Regions from separate parts of the Rheinheimera baltica genome, predicted to be linked through region 1. Evidence: predicted binding sites of a transcription regulator. Region 1 holds the regulator's gene; each other region holds the start of a gene.

Evidence for each region. Region 1 encodes sigma-54, which starts transcription at its own class of promoters, with help from an activator protein. Its sites were predicted from a motif close to TGGCANGNTNCNTGCTT; they were not measured.
Region 2: the regulator sigma-54 is predicted to act here: its motif matches at 2,060-2,076, upstream of ORJ00_RS02170 (THxN family PEP-CTERM protein).
Region 3: the regulator sigma-54 is predicted to act here: its motif matches at 1,732-1,748, upstream of fliE (flagellar hook-basal body complex protein FliE).

The regions. Positions count from the first base shown of each region.
Region 1 is NZ_JAPJDY010000003.1:342,278-346,552, reverse strand. Features, by position in the region: gene lptA (lipopolysaccharide transport periplasmic protein LptA) at 1-464, shown strand, start outside; gene lptB (LPS export ABC transporter ATP-binding protein) at 461-1,183, shown strand; gene ORJ00_RS06950 (RNA polymerase factor sigma-54) at 1,233-2,735, shown strand; gene hpf (ribosome hibernation promoting factor) at 2,762-3,049, shown strand; gene ptsN (PTS IIA-like nitrogen regulatory protein PtsN) at 3,057-3,530, shown strand; gene rapZ (RNase adapter RapZ) at 3,527-4,275, shown strand, end outside.
Region 2 is NZ_JAPJDY010000001.1:456,773-461,047, reverse strand. Features, by position in the region: gene prsT (XrtA/PEP-CTERM system TPR-repeat protein PrsT) at 1-1,128, shown strand, start outside; gene ORJ00_RS02170 (THxN family PEP-CTERM protein) at 1,188-1,988, opposite strand; gene ORJ00_RS02165 (hypothetical protein) at 2,159-3,268, opposite strand; gene ORJ00_RS02160 (THxN family PEP-CTERM protein) at 3,368-4,195, opposite strand.
Region 3 is NZ_JAPJDY010000005.1:224,070-228,344, reverse strand. Features, by position in the region: gene ORJ00_RS10465 (sensor histidine kinase) at 1-271, shown strand, start outside; gene ORJ00_RS10460 (sigma-54-dependent transcriptional regulator) at 277-1,674, shown strand; gene fliE (flagellar hook-basal body complex protein FliE) at 1,795-2,130, shown strand; gene fliF (flagellar basal-body MS-ring/collar protein FliF) at 2,145-3,833, shown strand; gene fliG (flagellar motor switch protein FliG) at 3,826-4,275, shown strand, end outside.

The DNA.
Region 1 (4,275 bases):
TTTTATTTCTTACCAGCATGTCGGTGTTTGCCGCTGAGCCGGACTATGCACAGAAAATCCAAATTGATGCAGATAATCTGGTTTCAATTGCAGAAAACGTAGCAACCTATCGTAGCAACGTATTGATCACTCAGGGATCAATGCAAATGAAAGCAGATCAACTAGAAATAAATGCCAGTGCAGGTAAAGGCAAAGAAGTTTATGTTGCAACTGGCACCCCGGTGCGTTATTCACAGCTTCTTGCCGATGGAAAACCGGTTACTGCATCAGCGGCGGAAATGCGCTATGAACCCTCGAGTCGCACGCTAACATTGACCGGCGATGCAGAACTAACGCAAAGTGGTAGCGTGGTAAAAGCATCGGTCATCAGATATAACGTCGAAAAGCAACAGCTTAGCGCTGAGAGTAACGAGACCAAGCGTGTAACAACAATTTTCACGCCTGAGGAAAAAACTAATCCATGAAGTTAATCGCATCACATTTGGCGAAAAGCTATAAAGGGCGCCAGGTTGTTAAAGATGTCAGCCTGGAAGTTAACGCGGGGCAAATTGTCGGTTTACTGGGGCCCAATGGCGCGGGTAAAACCACTACGTTTTACATGATTGTCGGCCTGGTACCTTCAGATAAAGGCAGTATAAGTCTGAATGATAAAGACATTACATTCGACCCGATTCATACCCGCGCCCGACAAGGTATTGGTTACTTACCGCAAGAAAGTTCGATTTTTCGCAAACTAACTGTGCACGACAATTTACTTGCGATCTTACAAACCCGTAAAGACCTCAGCCGCACCCAACGTGAAGAAATCGCGGATGACCTGTTAGAAGAGTTTCATATCGGTCATATTAAGCACAGCCTGGGCATGAGCTTGTCCGGTGGTGAACGTCGCCGTGTTGAAATAGCCAGAGCACTGGCTGCCAATCCAGCATTTATTTTGTTAGATGAGCCTTTTGCCGGCGTTGACCCTATTTCAGTTTTAGATATAAAAAAAATTATCCAGCACCTTGGCCAACGGGGTATCGGCGTATTAATAACAGACCATAATGTACGCGAAACCCTTGATGTGTGCGAAATTGCCTATATTGTTAGTCATGGCGAGCTCATTGCAGCTGGCCCACCACAAGACGTACTGGCAAATCAAAAGGTTCGCGATGTATACCTCGGTGAGCAATTCAGGCTATAGTTAGCCAAAATAACTCACAGCGTGTCATTCAGGAGAACGGTAGAAGTAGATGAAGCCCTCTTTGCAACTTCGCTTAGGACAGCAGCTAACCATGACGCCACAATTACAGCAGGCAATACGCCTACTGCAATTGTCGACGATTGAGTTGCAACAAGAAATTCAGGAAGCACTGGATGCTAATCCATTGCTTGAAGCAGAAGACGAATACGATAGCTTTTCTGCCGACCCCAAAGACACCAAAGACAACGCAGAACATAACACTGCAGACAATGACAGCTCTGGTGACGATAACCATTCTGACGACAGCTACGAGCCCAACGAACCAGACAGCAGCGATTCCATGACTGAGCAGAATATCCAGGAGGATTTACCTCTGGATAATAACTGGGACGATTTAGTAAGTGCAGCTCCAGTGAGCGCTGGAAGCGGCTCTGGCGAAGATGATATGGTGTATCAGGGAGAAACCAGTGAAACGTTGCAAGATTATTTGCGCTGGCAAATGCAACTAACACCATTTTCAGATACCGACCTTGCCATCGCACAAATTATTATTGAAGCTATTGATGACAATGGCTTGCTAACCATCAGTTGTGACGACATTCTTGAATCACTTGGGCTTGACGATATAGAAGCCGATGAAGTTGAAGCCGTCATAAAACGCATTCAACTTTTTGACCCTGTAGGTGTAGGCGCTCGTTCGGTACAGGAATGTTTGCTGGTTCAGCTGCGTCAATTTGCCCTAGATACCCCGTTTTTGGAGGAAGCACGGAGTATGATTCGGGATCATACAGAATTTTTAGCCAATCGTGACTTTCGTTCTCTCATGCGTGTGACTAAACTCAAAGAAGATGAGTTAAAGGAAGTGATGCGGCTAATACATAGCCTGAACCCACGACCTGGCGCTGACGTCATCCGTGAAGAACAACAATACGTTGTTCCTGATGTCAGTGTCATTAAAGTAAAAGGGCGTTGGCAGGTTGAACTAAACCCTGACGCTATGCCCAAAGTTCGAATAAATCAGCAATATGCTGCAATGTCGCGAACCGCTAAGAACAGTGCAGACACCCAATTTATCCGTTCTCATCTGCAAGAAGCGAAGTGGTTTCTAAAAAGTCTGGAAAGTCGGAATGAAACACTGTTAAAAGTGGCTAATTGCATCGTGCAACAGCAACAAGCGTTTTTTGAGCACGGCGAAGAAGCGATGAAACCGATGGTGCTTAACGACGTTGCAGAGATGGTTGGAATGCACGAATCCACCATATCTCGAGTAACGACGCAAAAGTATATGCACACACCAAGAGGTATTTTTGAACTTAAATTCTTCTTTTCCAGTCATGTTAGTACTGAGAGCGGTGGCGAATGTTCCTCCACTGCAATTCGCGCATTTATTAAAAAATTAGTGGCGGCAGAGAATCCGGCCAAACCGTTAAGTGATAGTAAAATGGCCGAGATTCTGTTGGAGCAAGGTATTAACGTAGCACGGCGTACCATAGCCAAGTATCGTGAGTCCTTGTATATCCCACCGTCAAATCAACGCAAGACCTTGCTGTAAATAAGCCTAAAAGAAGGAATATGTCTATGCAAATCAATCTAACTGGTCGCCATGTTGAAATCACCACAGCCTTAAAACAATACGTAGACAGTAAATTTGCCAAACTAGAACGACACTTTGATCATATAAACAATGTACATGTGATCTTAAACGTGGAAAAATTAAAGCAGATTGCTGAAGCCAAACTGCATTTAACCGGTGGTGAAGTCTTCGCAATATCTGAAGATGAAAATATGTATGCTGCGATAGACCAGCTGATAGATAAACTAGATCGCCAGGTTATCAAGCATAAAGAGAAAATTTCCCGACACTGATTAGAAGATGATGAACTTAACTTCAATGCTTGCCGAGAACTGCACTAAAAGTGCAGTTCTTTTTAACAGCAAAAAACGCATTCTTGAATACATTGCTGAACTGGCGCACCAACAACTTCCAGAAATGTCAGAGTACAGTATTCTAGAAGCCCTGATGACACGAGAAAAACTGGGTTCAACCGGTATCGGGGGAGGTATAGCCATACCACATGGCAAACTAAAATGCGTAACAAAGCCAATATTAGTGTTTGTCGTCAGTAAAGAAGCCATCCCATTTGATGCTATTGATAATCAACCGGTTGATATATTCTGCGCTATTATGATCCCAGAAGAGCAATGTCAGGCGCATTTGAGCACACTGGCAGGTATAGCCAAGTTACTCAGCCAAAAAGAATTAACTAAAAAAATTCGTCATGCTGACACTAACAGCCAGTTATATCAGCTACTCATGGAATACAGTGCTTTGGAAACTGAAAAATGAAACTTTTGGTTGTCAGTGGTCGTTCCGGTTCGGGTAAGTCAGTCGCACTGCGTGTAATGGAAGACCTTGGCTACTACTGTGTTGATAATATTCCGGTAAATTTATTACCTACGTTGGCAACAACCGTGATGGGGCAGTACGAGCGAGTTGCAGTGAGTATAGATGTACGCAATTTGCCACAAGACCCTGACGAGCTGGCGGAAATTTTGTCTTACCTGCCACGTAAGTTGGACTTAACCATTCTGTACCTTGATGCCGATCACGCTAGCCTGATAAAGCGCTTTAGTGAAACCCGCCGCTTGCATCCGCTGTCGCATCAGGCGATGTCGTTAGACGAAGCTATATCACAAGAACAGCAATTATTAGACCCGATATCCAGCCGCGCTGACTTATATATCGATACCACAGATTTGAACGTGCATCAGCTAGCAGAGCAGCTGCGTGAGCGTATTTTAGGACAGAAGTCTGGCCGCTTAGTGATTTTATTTGAATCTTTCGGCTTTAAATATGGTATTCCCAAAGATGCAGATTTTGTATTTGACGCGCGTTTTCTGCCTAACCCACATTGGGAGCCTGATTTAAAACCATTAACCGGACTAGACCAACCAGTAAAAGACTATCTGGCATCTGAGCCTGTAGTAGCAAAATATATATGGCAAATTAATAGTTTTATTAGTACCTGGTTACCCCATTTAGAGCGGAACAACCGCAGTTACCTTACTATTGCAATCGGTTGTACCGGCGG
Region 2 (4,275 bases), on a different contig from region 1:
AGTCGCGGCAAAGGTGACACAACGGACGTTTTACAACGAGCCCGTAAAGCACATCAGGCCAATCCCGACGATGCCAACCTTACATTGTTGCTCGCTAGCATAGAACATAGCAGCGGCGATTATAAAACGACCTTAGGTTTGCTGAATAACATTGATGGCGACTCCCGAGACAGATCCCCCAAGCATTGGGCGTATCTGATTGATACTCAACTGCGGGAAAAAAGCTTCGCACAAGCCCTGCAATCAGCAGAAGAATGGTACAACATACAACCAAATTCACATATAGCAGCGCAAGCCTATATGCAAACACTGTATGTCAACAAAGATATTCCTGCTGCAATTAAAATCGTAGATAAGTTACTAGCCGCACAGCCTGAGCATATCCGGTTTATCAACATTAAATTACAAATGCTTGATGAAGCATCAATGAACCAGCCATTGCTCGATTATGCCAAAAGCTTACCTGTAGCTGTTCAACAAAGGCCTGAAGTACTCTTGGTGAGAGGCAAGGCTTTGGCACGCTTAAAACAGTATGGTGAAGCCGAACAATTATTAACACAAAGCTATGCGAAACAGCCGCAGGTAAATACAGTCATTTTTCTGGGAGAACTCTACAGCAGGGTTAATAAAACGGCTGAAGGCATCGCCTTGCTAGAGCGACATATCGCAACGCACGGTAATAATACTGCAGCACAAACAATGCTGGCTCAGCTTTCGCTAAGCACCGATGCAGAGCGCGCAGTCAAAGCCTATCAGACAATATTAAATGACCAACCTGACAACGTTCTGGCACTAAATAATCTAGCATGGTTGATGTTAGAGAAAGATAATGTCACAGATGCTTTGGTTCATGCCGAAAAAGCTTACCAATTACGCCCAGATAATGCCGATGTATTGGATACCTATGGCAAAGTACTTCTCAATAATAACAACATTGAGAAAGCAAAAACCATATTGGAAGCAGCACTAAAAGCCAGGCCTGAAGATGCTCAAGTACAATTGCATTATGCAGAGGCTTTAGTTCGTTCAGGCAATAATGAAAAAGCCAAAGCTATATTACAACAAGTAGAACAAAACCAAGAGTTCACCGATAAGGTAGCCGCGTTTAAAGCAATGTATAAACTGTAATTAACACAATAAAAAACTGGCATGTTTCGCATGCCAGTTTTTTTATTTTTTACGTTGTTCTATTTGATAAATTTACGACGATTTAACAGCAACAAACCTAAACCTAAAATACCAAGTGTAGCAGGCTCAGGCACTTGAACTTCACGTGCTGTAACCATAGCCTGTACAAATAAGGTATTTTGTCCGCCCTCTCGAGTGTACAAGGTATTGTCATCAACAATAAATCCTTCTCCCCCCTGTAAACGGAAAGTAAAGGTGTACACTATTCCATCAATTTCTACAACAATTGGCAGCGGTATGCCAGAAATAGAAAAGAAATCATCGCAGGCAGAACCGAGTGGATTCGGCGCGGGACAACCACCTTGGTTTGGTGTCTCCGTAAAGCCGATATTAAATGCCCCCACTGCTGGACCAAATGCAAATGGTGAAGTGATACTAAATTCAGAACCTAAATTCAAATTGCGTAGCGTAGTCGCTGGGCTTGGCAAAGAGAAGTTTCTATGAGTAATAACCCCGGTATCAAACCAACCACCATTCGTTACTAAGGTGCCAGAATTAGATTGTATATCTAACCCGCTAGGACCTTGACCGCCATTACTAAACCAATTTACTGTGGTATGGCCGTCGGTAATTTCCTGTAATCCAGAAAAAGTTAAACCACAACCATTAGCACCAGGTAAAGCTCCCGCAGCACAATTAAGATTAGCATTTGCACCAGAATCATAGGTTACTGCTGTGCCATCTGCCAACCATCCGCTGGCTGTATCAAAATCAAACGCCCCGATTAGGGCCGCTTGCGCGCTGCCGCTGAGTAATGCTAAACCTCCAACGGTTGCGAGCAAAGTTTTTTTACTTTTCATAACGCCTCCATTTGTTATTGGGTCTATGCCAGTCATCGACTGCGCTCTGCTGACTGGTACAATTACAGTACTTGCATATAGCGCGCCAATAGTAAATTATTGATGTTTTTTAGCCATTTAGTAAACTCAATGTGACATGACTAAGGGTGGGATGTAAAAAAAGCAGACGGCTATTTGGTGATTCTTGGCAGTATATCGTCGAGTAAAAGCCGACATTGATGCTTAACTTGTTTGAACAATTGCTTCCATTCATAAGCCCGACACAGCTTGCTAACAGCATTGGCTATAGGTTCAGACCGGTGTAACTGGGCATAATGCTTAATGTCATGCCACATATGATACTTACCAGGCGTCCAAATTTTAACCGAACGCAACTTGGCAACATTATCCAGCGGCGGTAACGACGCTGAATGTTTGCCTATTACCGCCAAAGTCGCCATGGTCCGCAAACACTTCTCGCACTCACCACAATTAAATTGGTCTGACGCATTACATACTCGCAAAAATGCCAGCGCTTGATCTGATTGGGCAATAGAAATAGTTTTTTCAACCCGACTTATCATGCCATGGTGCACTACCTTAGTTGCGCCATTAGATAACAATGGGTCTGTTAGCGGGTGGGAGCGAAATGGTTCAAGTTCCTTAGCATCATGACTGGCAGGTACATAAAGGGTTTCTAATCCCAATGCCAGGCTATAAGTTATTAGCAAAACTATCTGACAACGCCGCGCAGATAGATTATTAAAAGCCGTTCTAAAATTGGATTCTATTACAATTAAGTTTTTACCGTAGTGCTGGGCAAACTTATTTGCCCCCTCAAGCGCCTTTTGACAACGTGCCAATTCATGCAGTTGGATATCCAAACCCAGACAGAAAATAAGATGGTCAATTTCAGGTTCAAGCTGAAAAAATGAATAGCTGGCGTCTACACCACCGGAGAAAAATACCGCGGCATCAGAACTCGTTAGCGGTATCTGACGAAACTGGTTATCAGCAATAACAATATCTATAAGCTGTACATCATCAAACCAAGAGACAAAAATGCGTTGAAACTCGTTCAGGTTTTGCCTTAACGTCGAACTAATTGAAAAAGTATCGTCTACTTCCAGCGTTTCACCAAGCAACATAGCGGGTAACATGCAACTGGCCAGTGCTGCATCCGCAGCGCCAGGAAGCGCATCACTGCCCGTGTATGACAGCTGCAAATGTCTATCATCAGCATACCAACTCATCACAAGTTTGTTTTCGCTGATGTTAACCTGTAAATCAGACAACCGCATTGATGCTCCCCAAAGTACCCACGCTACCTCATACTGAGATAACTTGGTACCTTAACATATAAAAAAGCCAGCAAAATGCTGGCTTTTTTAAAGTATCGATTAGGATCTGGTTCTTCGCAGGCTTAACATCATTAAACCTAAACCAAGTACAGCAATAGTTGCCGGTTCTGGTACTGTTACCAAACGTGCTTGCACAAGTAAATCATTGTCCGAACCTTCTGCAGTACGAAGCAAGTTGTCTTCAATTAAGAAACCTGACCCTGGAGCACCCCATAACCGAAACTCAATGACATACTTTTTACCATCATACGTAAATTCGATTGGTAGTGGTACACCAGAAATATTGAAATAATCATCACAAGGGGTATCGGTAAATTGGATACTCGGATCACAAATACCATATTGATTGTTAAATGTTTCTGTGAAAGAGATACCGAACGCTGCACCTCTTTGCGCAATAAACGGGCTAACAATATCAAACACCGTATACAAATTTATCTCTGACAGGGTTTTGCTACCGCTTCTTACTTTACGATTACGGTGAGTAATCATACCGGTATCAACCCAACCAGCGTCGGCATCTAATACACCGTCATAGGAGTCAACATCCAACCCACTAAACTGTCCAGCTGTTACCGGGTTACCCCAGTCTACCGAGGTATATCCCATGGCAATACCATCAGCAGGATTGTAAAACGATAAACCACAGCCATTAAGAGCATCTGTTGCACCCGCTACACAGTCATACTCTGTTTCAACGCCATTGCGTGAACGTGTTTGCGCTGCGTAACCACCATAATTTAAACCGTCTGCTAACCAACCACTTGAAGTCTCGAATGACAGACTAAATGTTGATGCCGATGCGCTGTTTACCAGTAAAACTGCACTTCCAAGTGCCGCTACCAAAAAACCTAATTTTGATTTCATGACGTCTCCATGTTTATACAACCCACTTCGTTAACGCGTGCGGCATTACTGCTACATCACTTCACGATAATTAAGCACTA
Region 3 (4,275 bases), on a different contig from region 1:
CAATATAACGCTAACGCTAGCACCCAGTCAGAAACACCCTGGTATGTTATCAATTCTGCTGAAAGACAATGGCCCTGGGGTTCCGGCGGCTTTGCAAAAAAACTTATTTGATCCTTTTATTACCGGGCGTGCTCAAGGCACTGGTCTTGGGTTAGCGGTGGTGCAGGCGGTAGCACATTCGCACCAGGGATCGGTAAGGTATATCCCATCAGAGCACGGAGCTTGTTTTGAACTGTTGTTGCCATTACAGCACGAAGATAAGCAGGAGTAATGCATATGACACAACGCATATTGTTAGTGGAAGATGACGCGGGACTGCGCGAAGCGCTGCAGGACACCTTAATGTTGGCGCATTATCAGGTACTTTTAGCTGAAAGTGCAGAAAAAGCCTTGCTGTTACTAAAACAGCACAAAGTGCAGTTGGTAATAAGTGATGTGCAAATGCAAGGTGTATCAGGGTTAGTCTTACTTAAAACCGTGCGAGAGCAGTATCCGCAATTGCCTGTGCTGATGATGACAGCCTATGCTACTGTGCAAGCCGCTGTTGAGGCTATTCAGTTAGGCGCTATTGATTATTTGGCTAAACCCTTTTCATCAGAGGTGTTGCTTAGCACCGTTGGACGTTACGTTAACTCCGATCCGGTCAGTACAGTTGAGCCGGTTGTTGAAGCGCCTGGCAGTAAACAACTGTTAGCGTTGTGCGCCAAAGTCGCCCGCACTGATGCCAGTGTCATGATCAGTGGTCCAAGTGGGTCGGGTAAGGAAGTGTTGGCGCGTTATATTCATCAGTTGTCCGAACGCAGCGGCGGCCCTTTCATTGCCATTAATTGTGCGGCCATACCTGAAAACATGTTGGAGTCGACCTTGTTTGGCTATGAAAAAGGTGCTTTTACCGGCGCTATCAATGCCTGCCCCGGAAAGTTTGAACAGGCACAACAAGGTACTATTTTACTAGATGAAATAACCGAAATGGATTTAAACCTGCAGGCCAAATTGTTGCGTGTATTACAAGAGCGTGAGGTTGAACGTTTGGGTGGGCGTAAAACCATTAAGTTGGATGTTCGCGTGCTGGCAACCAGCAACCGCAACCTAAAACAAGCAGTGGCACAAGGAGAGTTTCGTGAAGATCTGTTTTATCGGCTTAATGTATTCCCATTGGTATGGCCTGCACTAAGCCAGCGTCGGGAAGACATTGTTCCTTTAGCGCAGCATTTATTACAACGGCATTGCAAGCAGGGTGGTCGTAGCATGGTTAACTTAACTGCCGCGGCAAAACAACGTTTACAGCAGTATGACTGGCCGGGCAATGTTCGAGAGCTAGACAATGTAATGCAACGGGCGCTTATTATTGCACAAACCGACAACATTGATGTGGATGACATTATGCTTGAGCTTGCTGACATGCCGATAGCTGAGCCGGTGAACACTGCTGCGTGTCAACCGCTATCAAGCCGCGCAGAACCTATCGAGGAGGCCAACGATTTAACCGAGCATGACGGTACCACGCAGTTTAAGCACAGTGTGCATGAGCAAGAGCACCGTATTATTCTTGCAACCATGAAAGCGTGTGATAATAGACGTAAAGACGTTGCTCAAAAGCTGGGTATCAGCGACCGTACTTTGCGTTATAAATTAGCACGCATGCGCGATGTCGGTATAGAACTTCCTGCCTAAGCAAAAATAAACCCTCTTTCGAGGGTTTATTTTTATAAAAATCAACAACTTAAAACTTGGCATAACTCCTGCTTTATTCACGTTAATCTAGGTCGCAGCATTTTTTTGACAGGTAACGCTATGAATATCAAAGGTCAGGCTCTTTATGCTGAAATGCAGTCACTGGTTGGTCAGGCGCGAGGCGCTGGCACCGAGCTGAAGGTGCAAAATACTGAGCAGGTGAATCCCAGTCAAAGCGATTTTAGTTCTATGTTAACCAGCGCGTTAAGTCAGGTTAATAACCTGGCTCAAGAAACCGGAAGAATGCGTTCTGCTGTAGAAATGGGTGATCCTGGCGTGTCTCTGGCGCAGGTAATGATTGCCAGTCAAAAATCTTCACTGGCGTTTGAAGCCACAGTGCAAGTGCGCAATAAGCTGGTTGAGGCTTATAAAGAAATCATGTCGATGCCGGTGTAACGGAGGAATAAGTTGTGGCTGAGAATCAATCCACCGAATTGGCACTGACTGCAAACGATTATAGCAGTGGTGAAGAACAGGAACAGAAACCGGGCTTTGTTGGCTCACTGGGTGGCATGGATCTGGTACGTCAGATCACACTCATTGTCGCCCTTACAATTTGTCTGGCAATTGCCATTTTAATTATTATGTGGGCGCGTCAACCTGAATTTCGCCCGTTAGGCACCTATGCGACACAAGAATTAATTCAGACGCTGGATCATCTGGACGCCGAGAAAGTGGACTACAAGCTTGAAGGTAATGTGATTTATGTACCTGAAGATGAGTTCCAACGTATCAAGCTGTCTTTATCACGCGCCGGGTTGTCAAAAGAGCCCTCAACAGGCACCGAGTTTTTATTACAAGACAGTGGTTTTGGTGTAAGTCAGCGATTGGAAATGGAGCGTTTAAAGCATAGTCGTGAGCAACAGCTGTCTCGCACTATTGAAGAATTACAAAGTGTAGCCCGTGCCCGGGTATTATTGGCCATTCCTAAAGAAAATGTGTTTGCCAGAGTAGAAAAACAGCCCTCAGCAACGGTACTTGTAACGGCCCGTGGTGGTACGGTGATCCGGGATAGCGAAGTTGATGCTATTGTCGATATTGTTGCTTCTGCAGTGCAAGGTTTATCGCCATCTAAAGTAACAGTAACGGATCAAAACGGCCGGTTACTTAATAGTGGCTCACAAGATGCCAGTTCGGCCCGTACCCGCAAAGAATATGAACTACAGCGCACGCGGGAAGAAGAGTATCGTCAGAAAGTTGACTCTATTTTAATGCCAGTGTTGGGATACGGTAATTACACGGCTCAGGTTGACTTACACATGGATTTTACCGCAACTGAGCAAACGCAAAAACGGTTTAATCCTGATTTACCTGCAATACGCAGCGAAATGACAATTGAAGAAAATAGTGTAGGAGGCTTAAGCGGCGGTATCCCTGGCGCCTTGTCAAACCAACCACCGCTAAATTCAACTATTCCTGAGCAAGCTAATGGAGGCGATGCCAAGCCTGTAGTACCGGGACGTAATCACAAAGAAGAAACCCGTAACTATGAGTTAGATACTACTATCAGTCATATTTCTCAGCAAAGCGGGGTTATTCGTCGTTTAAGCGTTTCGGTTGCGATTGATTATGTTGCTGGCGAAAATGGCGAGCCGCAACCTATGGATCAGGCTGAACAAGCTAACATTCGCCGGTTATTACAAGGCGGTATTGGTTTCGATGCGCAACGTGGCGATATGATTGAAGTTATTTCTGTTCCCTTTATTAAAGATGAAGCCGTTGTAGCCGTAGTGCCTGAGTTTTATGAAGAAGAATGGTTCTTGCGGGTTGTTCGTTTGGCTATTGGTGGCTTGATTATTATTGTGCTGATACTGGCGATAGTAAGGCCAATGCTGAAGAAACTGATTTACCCTGAAGATACTAAAGAAGCTTATGATGAAAATGCGCTGAGTGCTGGCCTGGATTTGGGTGACGACACCATTGACATGCTAAGCTCTACTTTTGATGAAAACGCTGTGGGTTTTGCACCCGATGGTACGCTAATGCTACCTGATTTACACGGCGACGAAGATTTATTACGTGCGGTTCGGGCATTGGTCGCAAATGAGCCTGAACTATCCTCTCTGGTAGTGAAAAACTGGTTGGCTGAAGATGAGTAGCATAGAAGCAACAAAGCCTGCTTTTGATGTAGGCAAACTGGACGGTGTTGAGAAAGCCGCCATCTTATTGCTGAGTTTATCAGAAGAAGATGCTGCGCAGATTTTAAAACACTTAGAGCCAAAGCAGGTACAAAAAGTAGGTCTGGCGATGGCGCAGATGACCGATCTGAACCAAGCAAAAATTTCAGCAGTTCATCGGTTGTTTATAGAGCAGATCCAAAACTTCAGCACCATTGGCTTCCAAAGTGAAGAGTTTATTAAACGTGCGTTAACCGCGGCATTGGGTGAAGAAAAAGCAGCAAACCTTATTGATCAAATTGTATTGGGCGGCGGTGCGAAAGGCTTGGATTCGTTAAAATGGATGGATTCAAAACAAGTAGCCAATATTATTCGCAACGAACACCCGCAGATCCAGACCATCGTGTTGTCTTACCTTGAACCG